DNA from 3 places in the Enterobacter sp. SA187 genome. Region 2 is predicted to be linked to each of the others. Evidence: predicted binding sites of a transcription regulator. Region 2 holds the regulator's gene; each other region holds the start of a gene.
What was found. Region 2 encodes Fur, which represses iron uptake genes when iron is present. Its sites were predicted from a motif close to ATAATAATGAGAACNACTATCAA; they were not measured.
Positions count from the first base shown of each region.

Region 1: bfd (bacterioferritin-associated ferredoxin) is a predicted target of Fur. The motif match lies at 5,343-5,365, and genes of this name have one in related genera.
Region 3: efeU (iron uptake transporter permease EfeU) is a predicted target of Fur. The motif match lies at 3,843-3,865, and genes of this name have one in related genera.

Region 1 covers NZ_CP019113.1:725,021-732,625, forward strand. Annotated here, with positions in the region: gene gspL (type II secretion system protein GspL) at 1-503, shown strand, start outside; gene gspM (type II secretion system protein GspM) at 500-967, shown strand; gene BMF08_RS03670 (prepilin peptidase) at 960-1,739, shown strand; gene bfr (bacterioferritin) at 1,778-2,251, opposite strand; gene BMF08_RS03680 (glycoside hydrolase family 18 protein) at 2,366-4,651, opposite strand; gene bfd (bacterioferritin-associated ferredoxin) at 5,114-5,308, opposite strand; gene BMF08_RS03695 (glycosyl hydrolase family 18 protein) at 5,449-7,605, opposite strand, start outside.
Region 2 covers NZ_CP019113.1:2,515,616-2,523,220, reverse strand. Annotated here, with positions in the region: gene ybfE (LexA regulated protein) at 109-402, shown strand; gene fldA (flavodoxin FldA) at 553-1,083, shown strand; gene fur (ferric iron uptake transcriptional regulator) at 1,371-1,820, shown strand; gene acuI (acrylyl-CoA reductase (NADPH)) at 1,916-2,896, opposite strand; gene BMF08_RS12050 (winged helix-turn-helix domain-containing protein) at 3,171-4,043, shown strand; gene BMF08_RS12045 (hypothetical protein) at 4,021-4,494, shown strand; gene BMF08_RS12040 (hypothetical protein) at 4,491-5,450, opposite strand; gene flgL (flagellar hook-associated protein FlgL) at 5,474-6,397, opposite strand; gene flgK (flagellar hook-associated protein FlgK) at 6,418-7,605, opposite strand, start outside.
Region 3 covers NZ_CP019113.1:2,863,577-2,871,181, forward strand. Annotated here, with positions in the region: gene putA (trifunctional transcriptional regulator/proline dehydrogenase/L-glutamate gamma-semialdehyde dehydrogenase) at 1-1,754, opposite strand, end outside; gene putP (sodium/proline symporter PutP) at 2,179-3,690, shown strand; gene efeU (iron uptake transporter permease EfeU) at 3,924-4,757, shown strand; gene efeO (iron uptake system protein EfeO) at 4,809-5,936, shown strand; gene efeB (iron uptake transporter deferrochelatase/peroxidase subunit) at 5,943-7,223, shown strand.

The DNA.
Region 1 (7,605 bases), 1.8 Mb from region 2:
CTGACACCCTGCCTGCGGTTAACCTCATTCAGGGCGCGTTTCGCCCGGCCCGGCCTGTGAGACAGGCGCCACGCGCGCTGAAATATGGCGCAGCGGTAATGACAGGCCTGGCAATGGCGCTCTTTTTCGGTCTGAAAGGGCTGACGCTCTGGCAGTTGCATCAGCAAAAACAGGCGCTGGTATCCGAAGGACGGACGCTGTGGAGCCGCTATTTTCCCGGCGAGGATCGCAGTAATAACTTCAAATTTTTCTTCGCCTCCTCCGTTAAAAACCGTCATCCGGACGTGCTGACGTTGCTGACGCAGCTTCAGGAAAAGTTACAGCCCTGGCCGGGGCTGACGCTAAGCCATGTCAGTTACGATCTCGATACTCACCGTTTTGAGGCGATCCTCAACGCGAACGATGCCGGACAGCTCAGCGGATTTATGGCCCAGGCCGCCGGTGAATATACCGTTCTGCAACAACCGGACGGTGTGAAGATCAGCTTAAAGGAGCGCAAATGAATTCTTTCTGGCAATCAAGAAGCGCTGGCGAAAAACGCAGCCTGATGCTGCTCGCGCTGTTCAGCCTGCTGCTGGCGTTCTGGTACGGCGTACTACAGCCGCTGAACAAAGCCATCCTGCAACAACAGCAGGAATACGCCCGGCTGAAAAGCGAGATCCAGTGGGTGAGCGAGGCCGCACAGCGCAGCGGACTGGTGGGCAGCCAGCTGCTGACCGGTGACGTCCCGACGCTGATACAGCACAGCGCGGCGCAGGCGGGTCTGAACGTGGTGGTGACGCCAGCCACGCCCGGTCGTTTTACCGTCGCGCTTTCCGCTGCCAGCAGCAGCGCATTTTTCAGCTGGCTGGATGAGATGCAAAACCGGGGTTTGCAGGTATCTCGATTAGCGTTCAGCGCAGGCAGCGCGCCGGACAGCATCACCATTGCAACACTCGAATTCGCTCAGGCAGGCACGCATGATTAACGAAACGTACGTCGCAATGCTGGCGCTGGTAGGGTTACTTACCGGCAGCGTTATGAATGTGGTGGTTTACCGTCTGCCGCTGATGATGGAGAACGACTGCCCGGCAAACTGGCATATCGCCTGGCCGCCCTCGCACTGCCCGCATTGTCAGCACCGCATAAGGTACGTGGATAACATTCCGCTGCTCGGCTGGCTGTTGCTGCATGGCCGCTGCCGGGACTGCCGGCAGCCCATCTCCGCTCGCTATCCTCTGACCGAACTGACCTGCGGCGTCGCTTTCGCGCTGATTGCCGCGCTGTTCCCGGACCATGCCGATGCCTTTGCCGTGATGCTGCTGTTCTGGTTTGTACTGGCGCTGGCGCAAATCGATGCCCGCACGTACTTGCTGCCGGACCGGCTGACGCAGCCGTTGATCTGGCTCGGTATGCTTTATCATGCGCTGTATCAGCAGAACACCTTAACGGATGGGCTGTTCGGCGCGGTGGCAGGCTACCTTTCGCTGTGGCTGGTGTGGTGGATATACCGGCTGATAACCGGTAAAGAAGGGCTGGGACTTGGGGATGCGAAATTGCTGGGGGCGCTGGGAGCCTGGAGTGGCTGGCAGGCGTTACCGACGGTGCTGCTGGGCGCGTCACTGATGGGGATTGTCTGCTGGATGGCGCTGCGCCTGACGCGGGGTACGCAGGTTCCACAAATCGCCTTCGGTCCCTGGCTGGGGCTGGCGGGATGGGTTATTTTCAGCGCACAGTTGTTGGGGTGGGAAATATACTGAAGCAGAGCGGCGAACTGTCGCCGCTCTGTGGATAATGCTTACTCTTCGCGGATCTGGGCCTGCAGGTAATTCTGAATGCCCATTTTCTGGATGAGATCCAGTTCCGTTTCCAGCCAGTCGATATGCCCTTCTTCATCGGCCAGAATTTCAATCATCATGTCACGGCTGACATAGTCATGAACGCTGTCCGCCCAGGCAATGGCTTCGCGCAGATCCTTCGCCCCATCTAATTCAAGCGCAAGATCGGAACGCAGCATCTCTTCAACATCTTCACCAATGTTGAGTTTGCCCAGGTCCTGGAGATTGGGGATCCCTTCAAGGAACAAAATACGCTCAATATATTTATCGGCGTGTTTCATTTCATCAATGGATTCATGGTATTCGACGTCATTAAGACGTTTGAGGCCCCAGTTTTTAAACATGCGTGCATGTAAGAAATACTGGTTGATTGCGACAAGCTCGTTTCCCAATAATTTATTGAGATAATTTATTATCTTAACATCACCTTTCATTTTATCGTTCCTCCGCTTCCACTACCTACAAGCGTAGTAGAACGTCGAAAAATTGCGCTATGCAAACGGCTGAGCCTGCGGTTAAGCAGGCTCTGGTTGTTAAGACTTATACTCTTATTTTTGCAGCATCTGAGGTGTGACCGTCATGCTTGTCAGCACCTTCAGGCGGGCAGAATCGGGTTGAGAGCCATCTGCAAGCGCAAAGACATATTCATCGCCCGCTTTTGGATTCTCACTGGTAGCGCTTAAGTATCGATTATTGCGCAAGTCCCCTAGCATGGCCGCCGAGGTCCCCGTATTGACTTGATCCATTTTGTAAAACGATCCTACGAAAGTCGATCCCGTCACCTTACCAGTTTGATCTTTATGATCGATATACATGTTGAGATATTGCCGACTATGGACGAGGCTTATGTCAGCGATCACACTATATTCCAGTTTGCCGTTGATATTTTTAATGTAGGTATCAACGATATCGCTGCTCTCCGCTGTATTCAGTTGTTCCTGAGTCACCTCCAGAGAGGCGTAAACATTGCTCGGGTCATTATCATCAACGAGTTTTGCCACTACTCCTGGCTCAGTGAATACCCCTGTATTCAGGCAGAAAACAACCGTATCGCTATCGGGTTTATTCTCACTCTCACAGTAATTCTTACTCCCTTTCACGTTAATGATAGCGACATAGTTACTGTGATCGGTCGGGGTCGGCATCGTGAATCGCAGTTTTTTATTTTCATAAAAATCGCGGCTCATTGTCCATTTGAACCCTGCATCTGCACTGTTTGGAATAACCCGGCCCAACTGAAAATGAGTAATGTTCGGAGCGACGTCCTCCTTAATGACATCGGCGACAATGTTGCCCAGCTCGTGCGTTTCAGTATCGCCGCTCAGATCCCAGACGATAGCGCCACCAAATTGCTGCTGCTTAATGTAATTAACTTTCTCGCGCACCGACTGAGGATCGTCATAGGTAAAAAACTCTTTGGTTTTGCTGCTATACAGATAAGGCACCATCGCTTCCGGATCCCAGTAACGCGTATAATCGCCGCTGGCTAACATCTCTTTCAGGCGATACCAGGGGTTAGTACCCGTAAACTGACCATCATCATCCCACGCGCCATGAACAGTCGCGGTACCCGGTGCAAACAGACCCGGCAGGCCTTTCACTATTTCGGTCGGCTCCACGTTGCCCCAGCCGCGTCCATACCAGGGGATACCCATCATCAGTTTATTCTTTGGCACTTGCCAGGTAGTGGCATATTCCGTCATTGCAGACGCGGTATTGAATTTCTGATCTTCATCTTTGCTGTTGGCATGAAGCGGCGCGTTATGACCGGTGATCGGATCGAATGAGCCGTGGAAGTCATAGGCCATAACGTTGACAGAATCGAGCAGCGCCGTGTTTTCCGCCAGATTGATATACTGCATCTTACTGTGGCTGGCGGTAACAGCTGCGGAAAGCTGATAATATTTATCATCTTTAATGCCCTGATCGTCGAGTTTGCTGCGCAACGACTTAATCAGTTTAGTAAACTGGCTTTTATCCGCTTCGGTATCCGGATATTCCCAGTCAACATCCACCCCGTCAAAGCCCCAGGTCAGCATATAATTGACAATGCTATTAGCCAGCTTCTCGACACCAGCATCCGTGGCGGTCGCGGTTTCAAATTCTCCTTCCAGCGAGTTATTCCAGCCCCCGACAGAAATAATATTGGTGACGCCTGCGGCTTCGGTACGCTTATCCAGATCTCTCATCAGACCGGGACCTTGCTCAGTATCATGGGTGATGACTTCACCATTTTTCACAATACCAAAGCCGTAATTCAGGTGGGTGATCTTACTGTAATCAATTTTGTCCGGCGTAAAATTACGGTGCGCGTCATAGACACCCCATTCCGGGAAATAGCCGTAAATTTTACGTTGTCCGGCAACTTTCGCTTTCTGTTCGTTTTGGAAATCAATCGCCGCCTGACCGGTATAAGGCGTAAAGTCGAATATACCCAGCGTTTGGATATTTATCTCAGTACCTCTCTCCCAGACGCTGTCAACACCCGGATATTCACCAGGATTTACCCACCACTTACTGGTCCAGTAGTGGTTGTCATAGCGAACAACTGTTCCGGTCGTCGGGTAAGACTGGCTCGGATCGTATATTGGCGTCTCAATGACCTTATCGTCTTTTACCGCGACGGTAACGGTCACATTGCCCGGAAAGTTATCTTGATTTTCATTCTGGTAAGCAATCCAGGTGGCGCCGTTGTCTTTCGAAAGCATCTGACTGGCATCCAGGCCTGTGATGGTATTAGTCTGATCGTTAGCGATTAATGTTGCAGCCGATGCTGCAAATGGGAAACCCACTGTTGCAAGCAACAGTGCGCCCATAATTTTATTAAGGTGCATAATAAGTTCCTTTAATATTGTTGTCCGTTCTGTCGATTCATTGAAAACAGTGATAGTGATATACAGAGTCAGACGCAATGAAGTAGTGCCAGCAGTTACACTTTTCACTATCAGCAACGTTATAGCACTCCCGAAGCAACGGGCCTACAAAATAGGCCTGCAATACCAGCAAATAGGAAATTAGCCCGGAATTTATTCTTAAAAACAATAAAAAGCATTATTCAGCAAGAAATGACATATAATTTATTTTTCGGATGAAATATTAACGAAATGGGAAATTATATAAATTAAGCAACAAAAAGAATTTTTAATTTACTAAATGTAATGTCCAAATAAGTTATTTCTTATTAGAACGGTAATACGATTGCAGGGGATAAGAGAAAGGCTAAACAGAGGGACATAGCACGACGCTGTCTGCAGACGGTAATTTGCAACAGGCAGCTTCGCAGTAGTGACAGGAACTCAGGCGATTTCTTTAAACTCAGGTTGCTTCATCAGCTCATCTTCCATGATTTCACGCGCCGCACGTACGCACTTCCCGCACTGATTGCCAACCGGTATGAACTTCCTCAATTGCTGAAATGACTGAGGACTAAACTGGCGTACCGCCTGACGGATCTTTTTATCGCTCACGCCATTACACAGACAAATGTACATATGCACTCCCGTTCAAAATCTACCCAGATTGTAAATGAGAATGGTTATGATTTCAATGCCAGAAAAGAGGGTGGTATGGAACAGGGCACAACGTAAAAAAGCCGCCTGCAAGCAGGCGGCATAACATTTTATACAAGCTGTTATTTCAGCATATCGGCAGTAACGACAATTTTTGCAATGGTCGCCGGATTCGGGGAGGTACGCTCAACCACCACAGTTTCGCCTACGGAGATATCCCGCTCATCTGATTTCACAACCATAGTGTCGCCCTTATCACTGACGGAACTGTAAAAACAGGAACCATTGTCGCAACTGAAAATGTAATTCCCTTTTTTCTTGTCATCATCGATAACTTTCGCAATATAAGATGAGCCGTCGGCACTCTTCAGCTTATCTTTTGCAAACTCGACAAGAACGTAGGGAATATTATTTTCCTGGATAACTTTCAAGGATTTAACGTCGCCGTCGTTAACAACCGGATTATTTCCTTGCAGCATATCTTCGGTAACGATCAGCTCGCCGATGACGGCTGGGTTAGGCTGAGTACGTTTAACAGTGATTTTGGCCCCGGGGTGCAGGATATAAGCCGCATTACCTGTGCGTAAAGACACCTCTTTACCGTAGTTGTAGCGATATGAGTAGTAAGCTGTTGCCCCTTCCGTGGAGAAGAGATACTGCCCGTCAACTTCCACACGGTAGGCATTACCAGGAGACAACTTAGACGCATCGAGGTTGATAACGACACGCTGTTGATTATCAAACAGGGTGACAAACAACCCTTTCAGATCCGGATCACGCGCAGGCGTCGTGATGATCTCTTTCACAATGTTGCCCAGTTCATGCTCCGGCGTATCGCCGCTCAGATCCCAGACAATAGCGCCGCCGTAGCCTTCCTGATTGATGTAATCAACTTTTTCCCGGATTGACTGCGGATCGTCGTAAGTCAAAAACTCTTTAGTTGCACTATTGTACAAATAAGGCACTCGCGATTCAGGATCCCAATAACGGGTATACTGACCGTTATTCACCAGACCTTTCAGGTAATACCATGGGTTGGTACCAGTGTACTGTCCGTTGTCATCCCACTGGCCATGTATAGTAGCCGTGCCCGGCGCAAACAACCCTGGCAACCCCTTCACAATTTCGGTGGGTTCCACGTTGCCCCAACCACGTCCATACCAGGCCAGTCCCATCATCAGTTTAGATTTAGGCACTTTCCAGGTGGTGCTGTAGGCGGTCATTGCCGATGCTGAGTTGAATTCCAGATCGGCATCCTTGCTGTTGGCGAACAACGGTGAGTTGTGGCCAGTGATCGGATCAAATGCGCTATGGAAGTCATAAGACATGACGTTAACCGAATCAAGCAGCGGTACCGTCTCAGCCGGATTGATATACTGGATCTTATTGTGGTTTGCCGTTACCGCGGCAGAAAGCTGATAGTAGCGATCTTCTTTTACACCCTCGGCGTCCAGTTTAGTGCGCAGGGACTTAATCAGCCTGGTGAACTGGGTTTTCTCGGCGTCGGTATCCGGGTACTCCCAGTCGATATCAACGCCATCAAATCCCCAGGTCATCATGTAAGAGACAATGCTGTTAGCCAGCTTTTCGATACCTGCATCAGTGGCGGTTGCAGCTTCAAACTGGCCCTCTTCGGAGTTGTTCCAACCACCCACGGAGAGAATATTGGTTACGCCCGCCAGCTCCGTGCGCTGATCCAGCTCGCGCATCAAACCAGGCCCTTTTTCGGTGTCATGTGTCACTACAACGCCCTGCTTAACCACCGCAAAGCCATAATTCAGGTGCGTAATGCCAGTATAATCAATTTTATCCGGGGTAAAGTTCTTATGCGCGTCATACACGCCCCACTCCGGGAAGTAACCATAGACTTTTCGTTGTGCAGCCACTTTCCCTTTTTGCTCATTCTGAAAATCCACGGCTGCCTGGCCGGTATAAGGCGTGAAGGTAAAGGTCGCCAGAGTATTGATTTTCACTTCCTTACCCTGCAGCCATACGCTATTGCTGCCGGGCATTTCACCTGGATTTACCCACCACTGGCTGGTCCAGTAATAACCATTGTAACGAACCACCGTGCCTGCTGTAGGGTAAGACTGGGATGGATCATAGGTCTGAGAATTAATTACCTTGTCGTCTTTTACGGCCACCATGACCACGACATTACCCGGGAAGTTATTCTGATTCTCGGTGCTGTACGCCAGCCAGGTATTTCCATTGTCCTTAGATAACATCTGGCTGGCGTCAAGTCCGCTAATGGTATTCGTTTGATCGTTCGCGGTTAG
Region 2 (7,605 bases):
CGACGCGCCCGGTCGTTGGCGTGCCCCTCTCCCTGATGTATGATGGCGCGCTAATTGCGCAGGGCCTCCACCAGGCAGCTTGTTTTTCCCCCGACGTCACTCAAAATCATGGCTAAAGAACAAACGGACCGCACGACACTCGATCTGTTCGCGAATGATCGTCGCCCAGGACGACCGAAAACGAATCCGCATTCGCGTGACGAACAGTTGCGCATTAATAAGCGGAATCAGCTGAAACGCGATAAGGTTCGTGGCCTCAAACGCGTCGAGCTAAAACTAAACGCGGACGCCGTCGAAGCCTTAAATGAACTGGCCGAGGATCGTGACATCAGCCGTAGCGAACTGATTGAGGAGCTTTTAATGGCTCAGCTCGCGCTGCTGCGCGGCCAGGGGATAGTCTGAAAATCCCGCTAAATATCACTTTCATGTAGCACAGAGTGCAGTCTGAGGCGTTTGCAGTTTCCGCGTCCTTCTCTGTTCTGCTATGATTGCCCTTATCCGTGGGCATTGCGCCACCACCATATCATTAAGTTTCAAGAGGTTATTTTACTCATGGCAATCACAGGCATTTTTTTCGGCAGCGACACGGGTAATACCGAAAATATCGCGAAAATGATCCAAAAGCAGCTTGGTAAAGATGTTGCGGACGTGCATGACATCGCCAAAAGCAGCAAAGAAGATCTCGAAGGTTACGATATTCTGCTGCTGGGCATCCCGACCTGGTACTATGGTGAAGCGCAGTGCGACTGGGACGATTTCTTCCCGACGCTGGAAGAGGTCGATTTCAACGGCAAATTAGTCGCCCTGTTCGGCTGTGGCGACCAGGAAGACTACGCGGAATATTTCTGCGATGCGCTGGGCACCATCCGCGACATCATCGAGCCGCGCGGCGCGACTATCGTCGGTCACTGGCCGACCGCGGGCTACCATTTCGAAGCCTCCAAAGGTCTGGCGGACGACGACCACTTCGTCGGTCTGGCCATTGATGAAGACCGCCAGCCGGAACTGACCGCTGAGCGCGTGGAAAAATGGGTGAAGCAGATTTCTGAAGAACTTCATTTAGATGAGATCATCAACGCCTGATTTTTGTGCGGCGTAACCTGTTGGCTGCGCCGCATTAATAGATATAACCAATCAAAATAATTGCTACAATTTTTTAACTTTCGCACGCATACCTGTACAATATCCCCTGATTGAACGTGATTGCTTACGGGTTTGTTAGTGACACCACGTTTTATACGCATACTTTGCTTGAGGACTTGCAGTTTTCATTTAGACATGGCAGTTCTATAATGAGACGCATTAACTCAACGTCATTCTCATTAACTTCCATTTGGAAGTGAATCGTTTAGCTACAGGACAGATTCCGCATGACTGACAATAACACCGCACTAAAGAAGGCTGGCCTGAAAGTCACGCTTCCTCGGTTAAAGATCCTTGAGGTACTCCAGGGACCTGACAACCACCATGTCAGTGCGGAAGATTTATACAAACGACTGATCGACATGGGCGAAGAGATTGGCCTGGCGACGGTCTACCGTGTACTTAACCAGTTCGATGACGCCGGTATTGTGACCCGTCATAATTTCGAAGGCGGTAAATCTGTTTTTGAACTGACGCAGCAGCATCACCACGATCACCTGATCTGCCTCGACTGCGGCAAGGTTATTGAGTTCAGCGATGACTCCATTGAATTACGTCAGCGTGAAATCGCCGCTCAGCACGGGATCCGCCTGACCAACCACAGCCTTTACCTCTACGGCCACTGCGCCGAAGGCGATTGCCGCGAAAACGACACCGCGCACGATATTCGCAAATAACGTTGCTGCAAATTGCCCGGCGGCGCAAGCTTGCCGGGCCTACGTTATATTGTAGGCCGGGTAAGCGTCAGCGCCACCCGGCAACCCCGCCAGAATTAAATCTCAATCACCGCACGGCCACGGATCTGCCCGTTCAGCAGTTTTTCCGCCACGTCAATGGCATCGCTCAGCGGATAAGTAGCGCTCAGTTTTTCCAGCGCCGCAGGCGTTAAATACTGACAGGCTTTCTCCCAGATCGCCGGACGTTTTTCGCTGCTCACCATCACGCTGTCGATACCGCGCAGCGTGACGCCGCGCAGGATGAAAGGCGCCACTGTCGCCGGGAGATCCATGCCCTGCGCCATGCCGCACGCCGCGACTATGCCGTCATAACGGACGCTGGCGCAGACGTTGCTCAGCGTATGGCTGCCGACGGTATCAATCGCCGCCGCCCAGCGCTCTTTCTGCAGGGGTTTACCCGGCGCGCTCAGCTCATCACGGTTAATAATGTCGCTGGCCCCCAGCTGTTCGCGCATCCATCCGGCTTCCTGCGGACGCCCGGTCGACGCCACCACCTGATAGCCCATGGCAGACAGAATGATCACCGCGCAGCTGCCCACGCCGCCGCCCGCGCCGGTCACCAGCACCGGGCCGTCTTCCGGCTTCACGCCGTGATCCAGTACCGCCTGCACGCACAGCATGGCGGTAAAGCCCGCCGTACCGATAGCCATCACCTGTTTTGCATCCGCGCCGGACGGCATTTTCGTCAGCCATTCGCTTTTGACCCGCGCCTTGCCTGCCAGTCCGCCCCAGTGACGCTCGCCCACGCCCCAGCCGGTCAGCAGCACGCGGTCGCCCACGGCAAACGCCGCGCTGTCGCTGGCGATTACGGTACCGGCGAAATCAATACCCGGCACCATAGGGAACTGGCGCACAATCGGGCCGCGACCGGTAATAGCCAGCGCATCTTTATAGTTAATGGAGGAGTATTCCACCGCGACGGTGACGTCCCCGTCCGGCAACGCCTGCTCGTCCAGCTCCACCAGGGATGCCGAATACTGTCCTTCCGCTTTATCGATCTGAATGGCTTTAAACATGATGACCTCATTACATTAATCAAACTTGCCAGTCGCGACGGCCTTTGCGGGCCGATCGTCTACAATTACCAGCGACGTTAATACCCCCAGGCGCTGACGGCAAGCTTTATCAATCCGTTAGCTTAGAAATTAATTAATTATTAATTTATGAGTTAAGACTATTCTTAGATTGATGGGGTGATAATCATCCGATACATTTACCCTCCCTGCGGCTAAGTGGAATCTTACGTTGTGAAAAATAAATTATTACTCACCAATTTATTAACAGATTACTATGCAGATCATTGTTAATAACTGGAAAGTTGAACCGTCGTTAAACGGTCTGGTACACCGGGAAACGGGGGAGATCCGCCGCCTCGGCGAATTCCATTTTATTATGCTCGAAACGCTGGTTAATCATGCCGGGGAGGTGGTGTCGCGTGATTTTCTGATGAGCGAGGTATGGAAAAACCGCGTCGTCGGAAATAACAGCCTGCTGACCGCTGTCTATGCTCTGCGGGTGGCGCTGGGGGACGATGGCCGGGTACAGGAGATCATCAAAACCATCCCGAAAAAAGGCTATCTGCTGAACAAAGACTTTATCGTCCTGTTACCGGATGAGCCGCTCCCTGCGCCCCAGCCCCTGACTCAGCCCAATCCTGAACCGGTTGCCGACGTGACGGATGCCCCGCCCGCCAGCGCGCCTGCGCCGCGCAATAAACCCCGCCTGATCGCCCTGGCGGCGCTGTTGCTGCTGCTTGGCTGCGGGCTTATCTGGCTGATTTATCCCGGGGGGCAGAATTCTGCGCCGCTTGCCACTTCCCGTCTGTCGATTAAAGAAGAGCTGTCGCCGCAAAATGACAAAATTAAATTATTTCGACTGCACCGCACGGGGGTGAATACATCAGGCGCGGTATTGTCGTCGCATATTGCGGAGTCGCTGGAAGGCATCAATATGCTGCTTACGGCGCATAAGGCAACGCTGACGATTTATTATTACGGGGCGGTACAAAAAATGTCGGTGATCCTGCTGGTGCAAAATCAGTGCGGTAAAGAATATCAGTTGTTAATGGAAATTCGCAGCTGGCAACAGGATGTTAAAAAACTGGGTCAATTAATTCACAAGGAAACGGAGCGCACGCTTAATGAAATGCCTGCCTGTTCGTAATGTTATCGCGGGTCTGCTGCTCGCCGGTCTCGCCGGTAGCCTTCAGGCCGCGCCCGTTATTGCCCGCACCCAGGTCGGGATTTACGATCTGGCAACGGCTGAACACGCGGTTTATAACCTGACCACCGCCCCCGCGGAGCGGGGAGCGCGCCTGGTCCTGACCCGGCCAGGGGATGAGGCTTTTGCCCTGCAGATGCAGCTGATCGCCTGTACCGCCCCCGGCGGCGAGCAGAGCGGCGAATCGTTTTTACGTCTGCAGAATGCTCATGTCACCGGCACGGACGCCACGCTGTTCCCGGTGCTGGGCTTTATCAATGATAACGATCTGCAAAGTGTGAGCGTGCCGCTGGGCGACGCTCGCCAGCTGCTGTTTAATCAGGACAGCGCCACCATGTTGATCACCGAAAAAGGCCTGCTGCAACCTGACGGGCAGCCCTGCCCGAAACGTTAATCCAGCAGGCTGCGCACCGTCAGCTTCGACAGATTCGCCTGGCCGTTAATCGCCTGCGCCAGCACCTCATAATTATGGCTGGCCGCATCCAGGGTTCCCGCCAGCCGCGCGGAGGCCTCCACCGCACTCTGCGACTGCGCAAAACGCGACATATCATCAATACGCTGGCGGACTTTCTCCTGCTGGAGCGCCAGCTGCTGACGCTGTGCGCTTACCTGACTGAGCGTCTCCTGCACCACGCGCTGCGCCTGCTGCCCGCTGGGGAGCGCGGCGGCAAGGGTTTCCGTCTGCGCCGGATGCGCCGCCACCGCAATGGCGATTTTCTGCCCCGCCCCTTCCCGCTGCACGGCGAAGCTGTTTTGCAGCTGCGCCCAGTGCTGCTCACTGGCAGTAAAGCCCTCCTGTCCTTTCAGGGGCTGCACGCCGACGCGGCGTAATGCGGTGCTGATTTTCGTCGCCCGCTGCCCGGCATCGCCGTCGCCGTTAATATTTAGCCCGGACAGCAGGGTTTTCCGCCCGTGCTGTACGCTGAACAGCAGTTTCTGCGGGCCATCCGCCGCCAGCGCCTGGCTCAGCTGCGGCGCATGAAAGCGCACCTGCGCCTGCCCCTGTAGCACCGGTTGCAGTTCCCGGTCCACCGCGCCGCCGGTCAGCGCCAGACGACCGTCGAGCAGCGACTGCACGGTCGCCGGATCCCGCTGCCCGCCGTGGCGATAATCCACCAGCGCGCGCTCCAGTTGCCCCAGCCAGTGATCCGCCTGCTGTAACGTGGTGAGCTGATCGTTAAGCTGTACGCTGTAGCGCTGCGGACGGGTGGCGATGAGCGGCGACGCCGGGTAGTCGCCAGACGGCGCTTTATCGCTGACGGGCGCGGTGCGCACGACGCCCGGCTGACGAACGGCAGACGTCAGTCCGCCGGTACGGGTATGCGTTGAAGTTTGTAAACCAACCTGCATGATGATCCTGGGCGTGGAAGTCGTTAAATAACGCTAAAAAGGTTCAGCTCACTCACTTTCGAGTAAGTCTTCATGGTGGCTTCCATGGCCATTTCCAGTCCGGTAAAGGTGATGCTGGCCGGGCCGTAATCCAGATCGCCAAGCTGACCAATCAAATCGGCATTGGCATCGGAAATGCCGGTCTGGGCGTCGCTCAGCATACTCATAGTGTTCTGCCGCTCGCCGAGGCTGGCGATGGCGGTGTTCAGCGAGTCGGCGCTTTCATCAATCACGTTGATAGCATGGGAAATATCATCCTGCATCGCCACGGGATCGACCGTGGGATCCTGCATCTCCTTCGCGAGGTCATCAAGGGTGTTGAAAAGCGCCAGCCCCTGACCAAAAATCTCCCCCACCGAGACGTTAGTGTCCATCACCACGCCGTTCGAGACGGTGGCGGTGCGGTGATTCATATTGCCGTGATAGACGTATTCATCCCCTTCCCCGTCGCCATCGGTATCGTCATAGGTGATGGGCGGGGTGTCGTTCACCGTGCCGCCAAAAATATAGTGACCGTCTTCATCCTGATAGTTGAGCGCCGCCACCATAGATTCGGTCAGCGACTGGATCTCCTGGCCGTAACCCGCCAGGGATTCGGCGGTATTGGTGCCGTTGGCCGCTGCCAGCAAGTCATCGCGGATCGCCAGCAGGCTGTTGTTGACGCCGTCCAGCACGCTCTCCTGCTGGCTCATACTGGCTGAGACGCTGTTGATATTGCTCTGATACTGTTCGATGGCCGCCTGCTGGCGATCGAGCTGGGTGATCCTTGCTGCGGCAATGGGGTCATCTGACGGCAATATAATGCGTTGCCCGGTGGCCATCTGCGTCACCACATGCTCCAGCTGCGCCGACAGGTTAGTGAAGCGGGTGGTCATGGTGCTGTAGGATTGTTGAGTGCTTACGCGCATAGTCTGTCGTTTCCGGTTGCTCAGAACATCTCAAGTACGGAATCAAAAATCTCCGCACCGGTAGAAATCACTTTCAGGTTGGCCTGATAAATCTGGGTATAGGTGATGAGGTTAACGGCCTCCTCATCCATGCTGACGCCGCTGACGCTCATCTGCTGGTTCTGCGCTTCGTTGTAAACGTTGCCGGCAGACTGCGCCTCCGTCTGGTTCTGGCGGCTGTAAATACCGATATTGCTGATCAGCGTCGAGCAGGCGTTGCCGACGGTAACGTTGCCGAGACCCTCAATCTCCATAGGCTCGGTGGAGATGTTAATCAGCGCCTGTAAGTTGTCGCTGTTGCCGGATTCATCCGGTGAACTGGAAAACGCCAGTTCGTCTTCGCTGATGTCCGGGTTAACCAGCAGCGGGCCGTCCGGATCGGTGGGATCGTAAATAAACAGCGGCGCGCCGGGATTGCCATTCAGATCGTAACCCGCCGCCAGCTGGCTGTTGACCGCGCTGGTAAACTGTTCGGCGATGCTGTTGATGGTGGCGGTCAGCGGATCCAGCACGTCGCTCTGGTAGGTAAAAAGCGCCCCCAGCGAGCCGCCGGTGTCTTCCGTCATGCTGTAGGTCGTCCCGGCGAAGGTCAGTTCCATGCACGGTGTGCCGTCTGCGTTGCTGCTCATCGCAATGGTCGAGCAGTCCTGGCCGCTGACCAGCGGCTGGCCGTTCGGCAGAGAGATGTTGTAATTACCGCGATCGTCTATCTGCACCTGCACGTCCACCAGGCCGCTCAACTGCTGCACCATCTGGTCACGGGCGTCATAGAGCGCGGAGGCGTTATCGCCATTAGCTTCTGCTTCGGCGATCTGCTGGTTATAGCCCGCGATGCCGGAGGTCAGGCTGTTGATCTGCGCGATGGTCGCCTGCTCCTGACTGAGCAGTTCATCGCTCTGGGACTGAATGTAGTCGCAGGTATTGTTAAAGCGCAGCGCCAGCGCGTTCGCTTCGCTGATCACCTGCTGACGCAGGGCGGAGTCGTCCGGGTTGGCGGACGCCTCATTAAGCGCGGCAAAAAAGTTATCGAATCCGGCGCTCAGGCTGCTGTTCGGATCGCTTAACACGGTTTCCAGCTGCGTCAGGTACTGCTGCTGGGTGCTGTAAAAGCCGTTGTCGCTGGCGGCATACCAGACCTGATTGACCAGATACTGATTCGACACGCGGCA
Region 3 (7,605 bases), 350 kb from region 2:
ACCGGATCGGCTACCAGCTCATCCAGTGGCAGGGTGGTATCCGCGATGCGGTTAACAAAGGAGGTGTTCGCGCCGTTTTCCAGCAGACGACGCACCAGATAGGCCAGCAGGGTTTCATGGGTGCCGACCGGGGCATAAATACGGCAGGGGCGATTGAGTTTGCCGTCGGCCACTTTACCCACCACCTGTTCATACAGCGGTTCGCCCATGCCGTGCAGGCACTGGAACTCATACTGACCCGGATAGTAGTTCTGACCGGCAAGCTGATAGATCGCCGCCAGCGTGTGAGCATTATGGGTGGCGAACTGCGGGTAGATCAGGTTCGGCACGCCGAGCAGTTTCTTCGCGCAGGCGAGGTAAGACACATCGGTGTACACCTTACGGGTATATACCGGATAACCTTCCAGACCTTCCATCTGCGCGCGCTTGATTTCGCTGTCCCAGTACGCGCCCTTCACCAGACGGATCATCAGGCGACGGCGGCTGCGACCAGCGAGATTAATCAGATAATCAATCACAAACGGGCAGCGCTTCATGTACGCCTGGATCACAAAGCCGATGCCGTTCCAGCCCGCCAGCTCCGGCTCGAAGCAGAGTTTTTCCAGCAGGTCGAGGGAGATCTCCAGGCGGTCGGCTTCTTCAGCATCAATGTTAATGCCGATATCGTACTGGCGCGCCAGCAGGGTGAGCGACTTGAGACGCGGGTACAGTTCTTCCATCACGCGATCGTACTGGGCGCGGCTGTAGCGCGGATGCAGCGCCGACAGCTTGATGGAAATCCCCGGCCCTTCATAGATCCCGCGACCATTAGAGGCCTTGCCAATGGCGTGGATCGCCTGCTGGTAAGAAACCATATAGGCCTGGGCGTCAGCCGCGGTGAGCGCCGCTTCGCCCAGCATATCGTAGGAGTAGCGGAAGCCTTTATCTTCCAGCTTGCGGGCATTAGCCAGCGCTTCGGAGATGGTTTCCCCGGTAACGAACTGTTCACCCATCAGGCGCATCGCCATGTCCACGCCTTTACGGATCAGCGGCTCGCCGCTCTTGCCGATGATGCGGTTAAGGGAGCGGGAGAGGCTGGCTTCATTATGGGTGGACACCAGACGTCCGGTAAACAGCAGGCCCCACGTGGCGGCATTGACGAACAGCGACGGGCTGCGGCCAATGTGCGACTGCCAGTTACCGTTGCTGATCTTGTCGCGGATCAGCGCATCGCGCGTGGCTTTATCCGGAATACGCAGCAGCGCTTCCGCCAGGCACATCAGCGCCACGCCTTCCTGGGAAGAAAGGGAAAACTCCTGCAACAGGCTTTGCACCATACCGGCGCGGCCGCTGGCGGTTTTCTGGTTACGCAGTTTTTCCGCCAGTTGATAAGCCAGCGAATGGGCGGCGCTCGCGACCGGCTCAGGCAGGCGCGCCTGTTCAAGCAGCATAGGTACGGCATCGGTTTCCGGGCGGCGATACGCAGCCGTAATGGTGGCGCGGGTCACCGACTGCGGCAGAATGTTTCCGGCAAATTCCAGGAAGGGCTGATGCGGTTCTTCCGTGGCTTCACTAATCTCTTCCGCTTCCGCAGTTTCCGCGTTAAAAGGCGCAGCAAACTCCGCTGGCGTACCCTCGGTTTCCAGCTTTTCAAGGTAATTAAAAATGGCCTGTTTGATCAGCCAGTGCGGGGTACGATCGATACGTGAGGCGGCAGTTTTAATTCTTTCGCGCGTTGCATCGTCCAGCTTAACCCCCATGGTGGTGGCGCCCATGTGCGTGACTCCCTTTATTCTGATGTCATACCGTATTGGTTAACCTGAAATATCCACTATGTTGCAACTTTGTGCAACCATGTTAATTGTGACCTCGCCAGCAAGCTAATAAATGGCTTAATTGTTAATGAAGGGTAATGCTATTTAACGACCTTGCGTCGCCGTCTCACGCCTTAAAACATGCGGCGCTTAACACTTTTTCAAGGTGCAACCTTTAAAAGCGTGAGCGAGTGCAACCTGGCAATAAAAAGGCATAAAACAGGGATGAAATTGATGTGAATGGTGTGTTAAATCGATTGTGGTTCAGAAACGCTTCCGGCAGGATACGGTCGCCCCATAAAACAATGACGCTTTTTCCACGTTCCGGAGAAGGTGCCCGCGGCAAGCATTTTATTTGCCGACGAATAAATCTGGAGATCTTTTCATGGCAGTTAGCACACCAATGATGGTGACGTTTTTAATTTATATCTTTGGCATGATCCTGATCGGGTTTGTCGCCTGGCGTTCAACCAAAAACTTTGACGATTATATTCTGGGCGGGCGTAGTCTTGGTCCTTTCGTGACTGCACTTTCCGCAGGGGCGTCCGACATGAGCGGCTGGCTGCTGATGGGGCTGCCCGGGGCGATTTTTATTTCCGGGATCTCCGAAAGCTGGATCGCCATCGGCCTGACGCTGGGCGCATGGATCAACTGGAAGCTGGTGGCCGGGCGTCTGCGCGTGCACACCGAAGCCAACAATAATGCCCTGACGCTGCCGGATTATTTCACTGGCCGTTTTGAAGATAAAAGCCGCGTCCTGCGTATTATTTCCGCGCTGGTGATCCTGCTGTTCTTCACCATCTATTGTGCATCAGGCATTGTGGCAGGCGCGCGTCTGTTTGAAAGCACTTTCGGCATGAGCTACGAAACCGCACTCTGGGCGGGGGCGGCGGCCACCATCATCTATACCTTTATCGGTGGATTCCTCGCGGTAAGCTGGACTGATACCGTGCAGGCGAGCCTGATGATTTTCGCGCTGATCCTCACGCCGGTGATTGTAATTATCTCCGTGGGCGGTTTTGGCGATTCGCTGGAAGTGATCAAACAAAAAAGCATTGAAAACGTCGATATGCTGAAAGGGCTGAACCTGGTGGCGATCATCTCGCTGATGGGCTGGGGTCTGGGCTATTTCGGGCAGCCGCATATTCTGGCGCGTTTTATGGCCGCCGATTCCCATCACACCATTGTTCATGCCCGCCGTATCAGCATGGCGTGGATGATCTTCTGTCTGGCGGGCGCTGTTGCCGTTGGCTTCTTCGGGATCGCTTACTTTAATAACAACCCGTCGCTGGCGAGCGCGGTAAACCAGAACGCCGAGCGCGTATTTATTGAACTGGCGCAGATCCTCTTTAACCCGTGGATCGCAGGCATTCTGCTGTCGGCTATTCTGGCGGCGGTGATGTCCACCCTCAGCTGCCAGCTGCTGGTGTGCTCCAGCGCCATTACCGAAGATCTGTATAAAGCATTTCTGCGTAAAAACGCCAGCCAGACTGAACTGGTATGGGTTGGGCGCGTGATGGTGCTGGTAGTCGCGCTGGTGGCCATTGCGCTGGCGGCGAATCCGGAAAACCGTGTGCTGGGCCTGGTGAGCTATGCCTGGGCGGGCTTCGGCGCGGCCTTCGGTCCGGTGGTGCTGTTCTCGGTACTGTGGTCACGCATGACCCGTAACGGCGCGCTGGCGGGTATGGTGATCGGCGCGGTGACGGTGATCGTCTGGAAGCACTTCGAACTGTTCGGCCTGTATGAAATTATTCCGGGCTTTATTTTCGGCAGTATCGGTATTGTGGTGTTCAGTCTGCTGGGCAAAGCGCCATCCGCTGCAATGCAGCAACGCTTCGCGGAAGCGGATGCGCATTACCACTCTAAACCTGGCGCACCCGCGCAGGGCATCCGTTAATTGTAATTTGTGACCTCCCGGGACCCGGCAGCGCTGCGCTGCCGGGCTATTACTTCGTTACCTTTCCACGCTTTCCTGCTTCCTGATCCTTACCCTGCAAAGCATTTACATTCTGTGATTATTCAAATCAGATTTTACTTGTCTTTCCTCTTGCCGTAATGATAATCACTATCATTGAAATTTTACTTTTCTTTGCATCAGTTGACAGTCAATAACGTTTAAGGGTTTTCCACATGTTTGTCCCGTTTCTCATTATGTTACGCGAGGGGCTTGAGGCCGCGCTGATTGTCAGCCTGATCGCCAGCTACCTGAAGCGCACCCAACGCGCGCGCTGGTTTGGTGTGATGTGGATTGGCGTCTTTCTCGCCGCCGCGCTCTGTCTGGCGCTGGGCATTATCATCAACGAAACCACCGGCGAGTTTCCGCAAAAAGAGCAGGAGCTATTTGAAGGAATTGTGGCGGTGATCGCCGTGGTGATCCTCACCTGGATGGTGTTCTGGATGCGTAAAGTGTCGCGTAACGTCAGGGTGCAGCTGGAGCAGGCGGTGGATGCCGCATTGCAGAAGGGGAACCGTCACGGCTGGGCGCTGGTGATGATGGTGTTCTTTGCCGTCGCGCGTGAAGGGCTGGAATCGGTGTTTTTTCTGCTGGCGGCATTCCAGCAGGATGTGGGGATCTGGCCGCCGATCGGCGCGCTGGCAGGCCTGGCAACGGCAGTGGTGCTCGGTTTTTTACTCTACTGGGGCGGCGTTCGCCTGAATATGGCGGCGTTTTTCAAATGGACCAGCCTGTTTATTTTGCTGGTGGCCGCCGGGCTGTCGGCAGGGGCGATCCGTGCATTTCATGAGGCCGGGCTGTGGAACCACTTCCAGGACGTGGCGTTCGATATGAGCAACACGCTCAGCACCCATACGCTGTTCGGTACGCTGCTGGAAGGGATTTTTGGTTATCAGGAAGCGCCGAGCGTCAGCGAAGTGGCGGTATGGTTTATCTATCTGATCCCGGCGCTGGTGCTGTTTGCGCTGCCACCCCGTACCGGCACGCAGCCATCGCGCATGGCGCCGTAATTATTTTAAACTTGCTCAACTAGTTACAACATACTATTTAAGGGAAAGGTCATGGCACTTCATTTTCGTCGTACAGCGTTGCAGGCGGGTATCGCCACGCTGCTGTCCTGTGCATTTGCTGCGCAGGCTGCGGATGTTCCCCAGGTCAAAGTCACGGTAAACGATAAACAGTGTGAGCCGATGACACTCACGGTAAACGCCGGTAAAACCCAGTTTGTGATCCTTAACCACAGCCAGAAAGCGCTGGAGTGGGAGATCCTCAAAGGCGTGATGGTGGTGGAGGAGCGGGAAAATATCGCCCCAGGCTTCAGCCAGAAACTGACCGCCAACTTACAGCCTGGCGAATACGACATGACCTGTGGCCTGCTGACCAACCCGAAAGGCAAGCTGATCGTTAAAGGTAAGGCCACCGGCGATGCCGCGCAGGGCAACGTGCTGCTCAGCCTGAGCGGGGCGATTACCGACTATAAAACCTATGTCACCAAAGAGATGGACGGTCTGGTTGCCGGCACCAAAGCCTTTACCGATGCGGTCAAAGCCGGTGACATTGAAAAAGCAAAATCCCTGTACGCGCCGACGCGCCAGCATTACGAGCGCATCGAACCTATTGCCGAGCTGTTCTCGGATCTGGATGGCAGCATCGATGCCCGTGAAGATGACTACGAGCAGAAAGCCGCCGATCCGAAATTCACCGGTTTCCACCGTCTGGAAAAAGCGCTCTTTGGCGATAACTCCACAAAAGGCATGGAGCTGTACGCCGATCAACTCAACAGCGACGTGCTGGAGCTGCAAAAACGCATCAGCGAACTGGCGTTCCCGCCGTCAAAAGTGGTGGGCGGCGCGGCGGGCCTGATCGAAGAAGTGGCGGCGAGCAAAATCAGCGGTGAAGAAGATCGCTACAGCCATACCGACCTGTGGGACTTCCAGGCCAACGTCGATGGCGCGCAAAAGATTGTTGATCTGCTGCGTCCGCAACTGCAAAAGGGCAACAGCGAACTACTGGCTAAAGTGGATGCGAACTTTAAAAAGGTCGATACCATCCTCGCGAAATATCGCACCAAAGATGGTTTTGAAACCTATGACAAGCTGACCGATGCCGATCGTAACGCGCTGAAAGGGCCGATCACCACGCTGGCGGAAGATCTGGCGCAGTTGCGCGGTGTGCTCGGGCTGGATTAAGCAGAAATGAACCACGACGAAGATTACGGCGTGAGCGAGCCGTCGCGCCGCCGTTTACTGAAAAGTATGGGCGCGCTTGGCGGCGCGCTGGCACTGACCGGCGGCTGCCCGGCGCATGCGGCCAAACCGCAGAGCGCGCCGGGTACGGTATCGCCGGATGCGCGCATGGAAACCCAGCCGTTTTATGGCGCGCATCAGGCGGGCATTCTGACGCCGCAACAGGCGTCAATGATGCTGGTGGCGTTTGACGTGCTGGCGAGCGATAAAGCGGATTTGCAGCGGCTGTTTCGTCTGCTGACGCAGCGCATCGCCTTTCTGACCACCGGCGGCCCGGCGCCGGACACGCCGAACCCGCGTCTGCCGCCCACGGATTCCGGTATTCTCGGGGAGTTTATCACACCGGATAATCTGACCATCACGGTATCGCTCGGCAAATCGCTGTTCGACGAGCGCTTCGGGCTGGCCGCCCATGCGCCGCGCAAACTGCAAAAAATGACACGCTTTCCGAATGACTCGCTGGATGCGGCGCTGTGCCATGGCGATGTGCTGCTGCAAATCTGCGCCAACACCGCCGACACCGTGATCCACGCCCTGCGCGACATCATCAAGTACACGCCGGACTTGCTCAGCGTGCGCTGGAAACGGGAAGGCTTCATTTCCGCACACGCAGCACGCAGTAAAGGCAAGGAGACGCCGATCAATCTTCTCGGCTTCAAAGATGGTACCGCCAACCCGGACAGCAAGAATGACGCGCTGATGAAAGAGGTGGTATGGGTGCAGGCCAGTCAGGATGAACCTGCCTGGACCGCTGGCGGCAGCTATCAGGCGGTGCGCATCATCCAGTTCCATGTGGAATTCTGGGATCGCACGCCGCTGAAAGAGCAGCAGACGATTTTTGGCCGTGACAAGCACAGCGGCGCACCGCTCGGTATGCAGCATGAGCACGATGTGCCGGACTACAGCCGCGATCCGGATGGCGATGTGATCGCCCTCGACAGCCATATCCGGCTGGCCAATCCGCGCACGCCGGAAACCCGGTCCAGCCTGATGATGCGCCGGGGCTACAGCTATTCGCTGGGGGTTACTAATTCTGGCCAACTGGATATGGGGCTGCTGTTCGTCTGCTATCAGCACGATCTGGAAGAAGGATTCCTGACGGTGCAGAAGCGGCTCAATGGCGAAGCGCTGGAGGAGTACATTAAGCCCATCGGCGGCGGTTATTTCTTTGCGCTGCCGGGGGTGCCTGACGCCGATCATTATCTGGCGCAAGGCTTGCTGGAAGCCTGACGCCGCCAACCCTGCCGGCCACGGCAGGGTTCCTTCCTTACGGATCGCCGCAGCACTATCATTTTTTGCTATGAGCAACTCATTGTTATATTTCTGTAATATAAATGTCAGATGCTCTTAGTCACGGAAGCGCTGGTTGAAGTTATAAAAAAGTAATCTCAATGTTGCACTTGTGCTAAATTGAAAGGTAAGGAAAGCAGCCAGTGTTCCCGGCAGTGATGAGTCCTTTCACTATGGAGATCGCGAATGGTAAGGTCCTGTACCGGACATAACAGCAAATCATCCCGCAAATCCCGGTGCGGTAGATCCTCTACCGGCAATGACTTCCTCACCGCTTTATTTTCCATCCCCTCTGAAATCCCTGATGTATCCGATGCGGCAG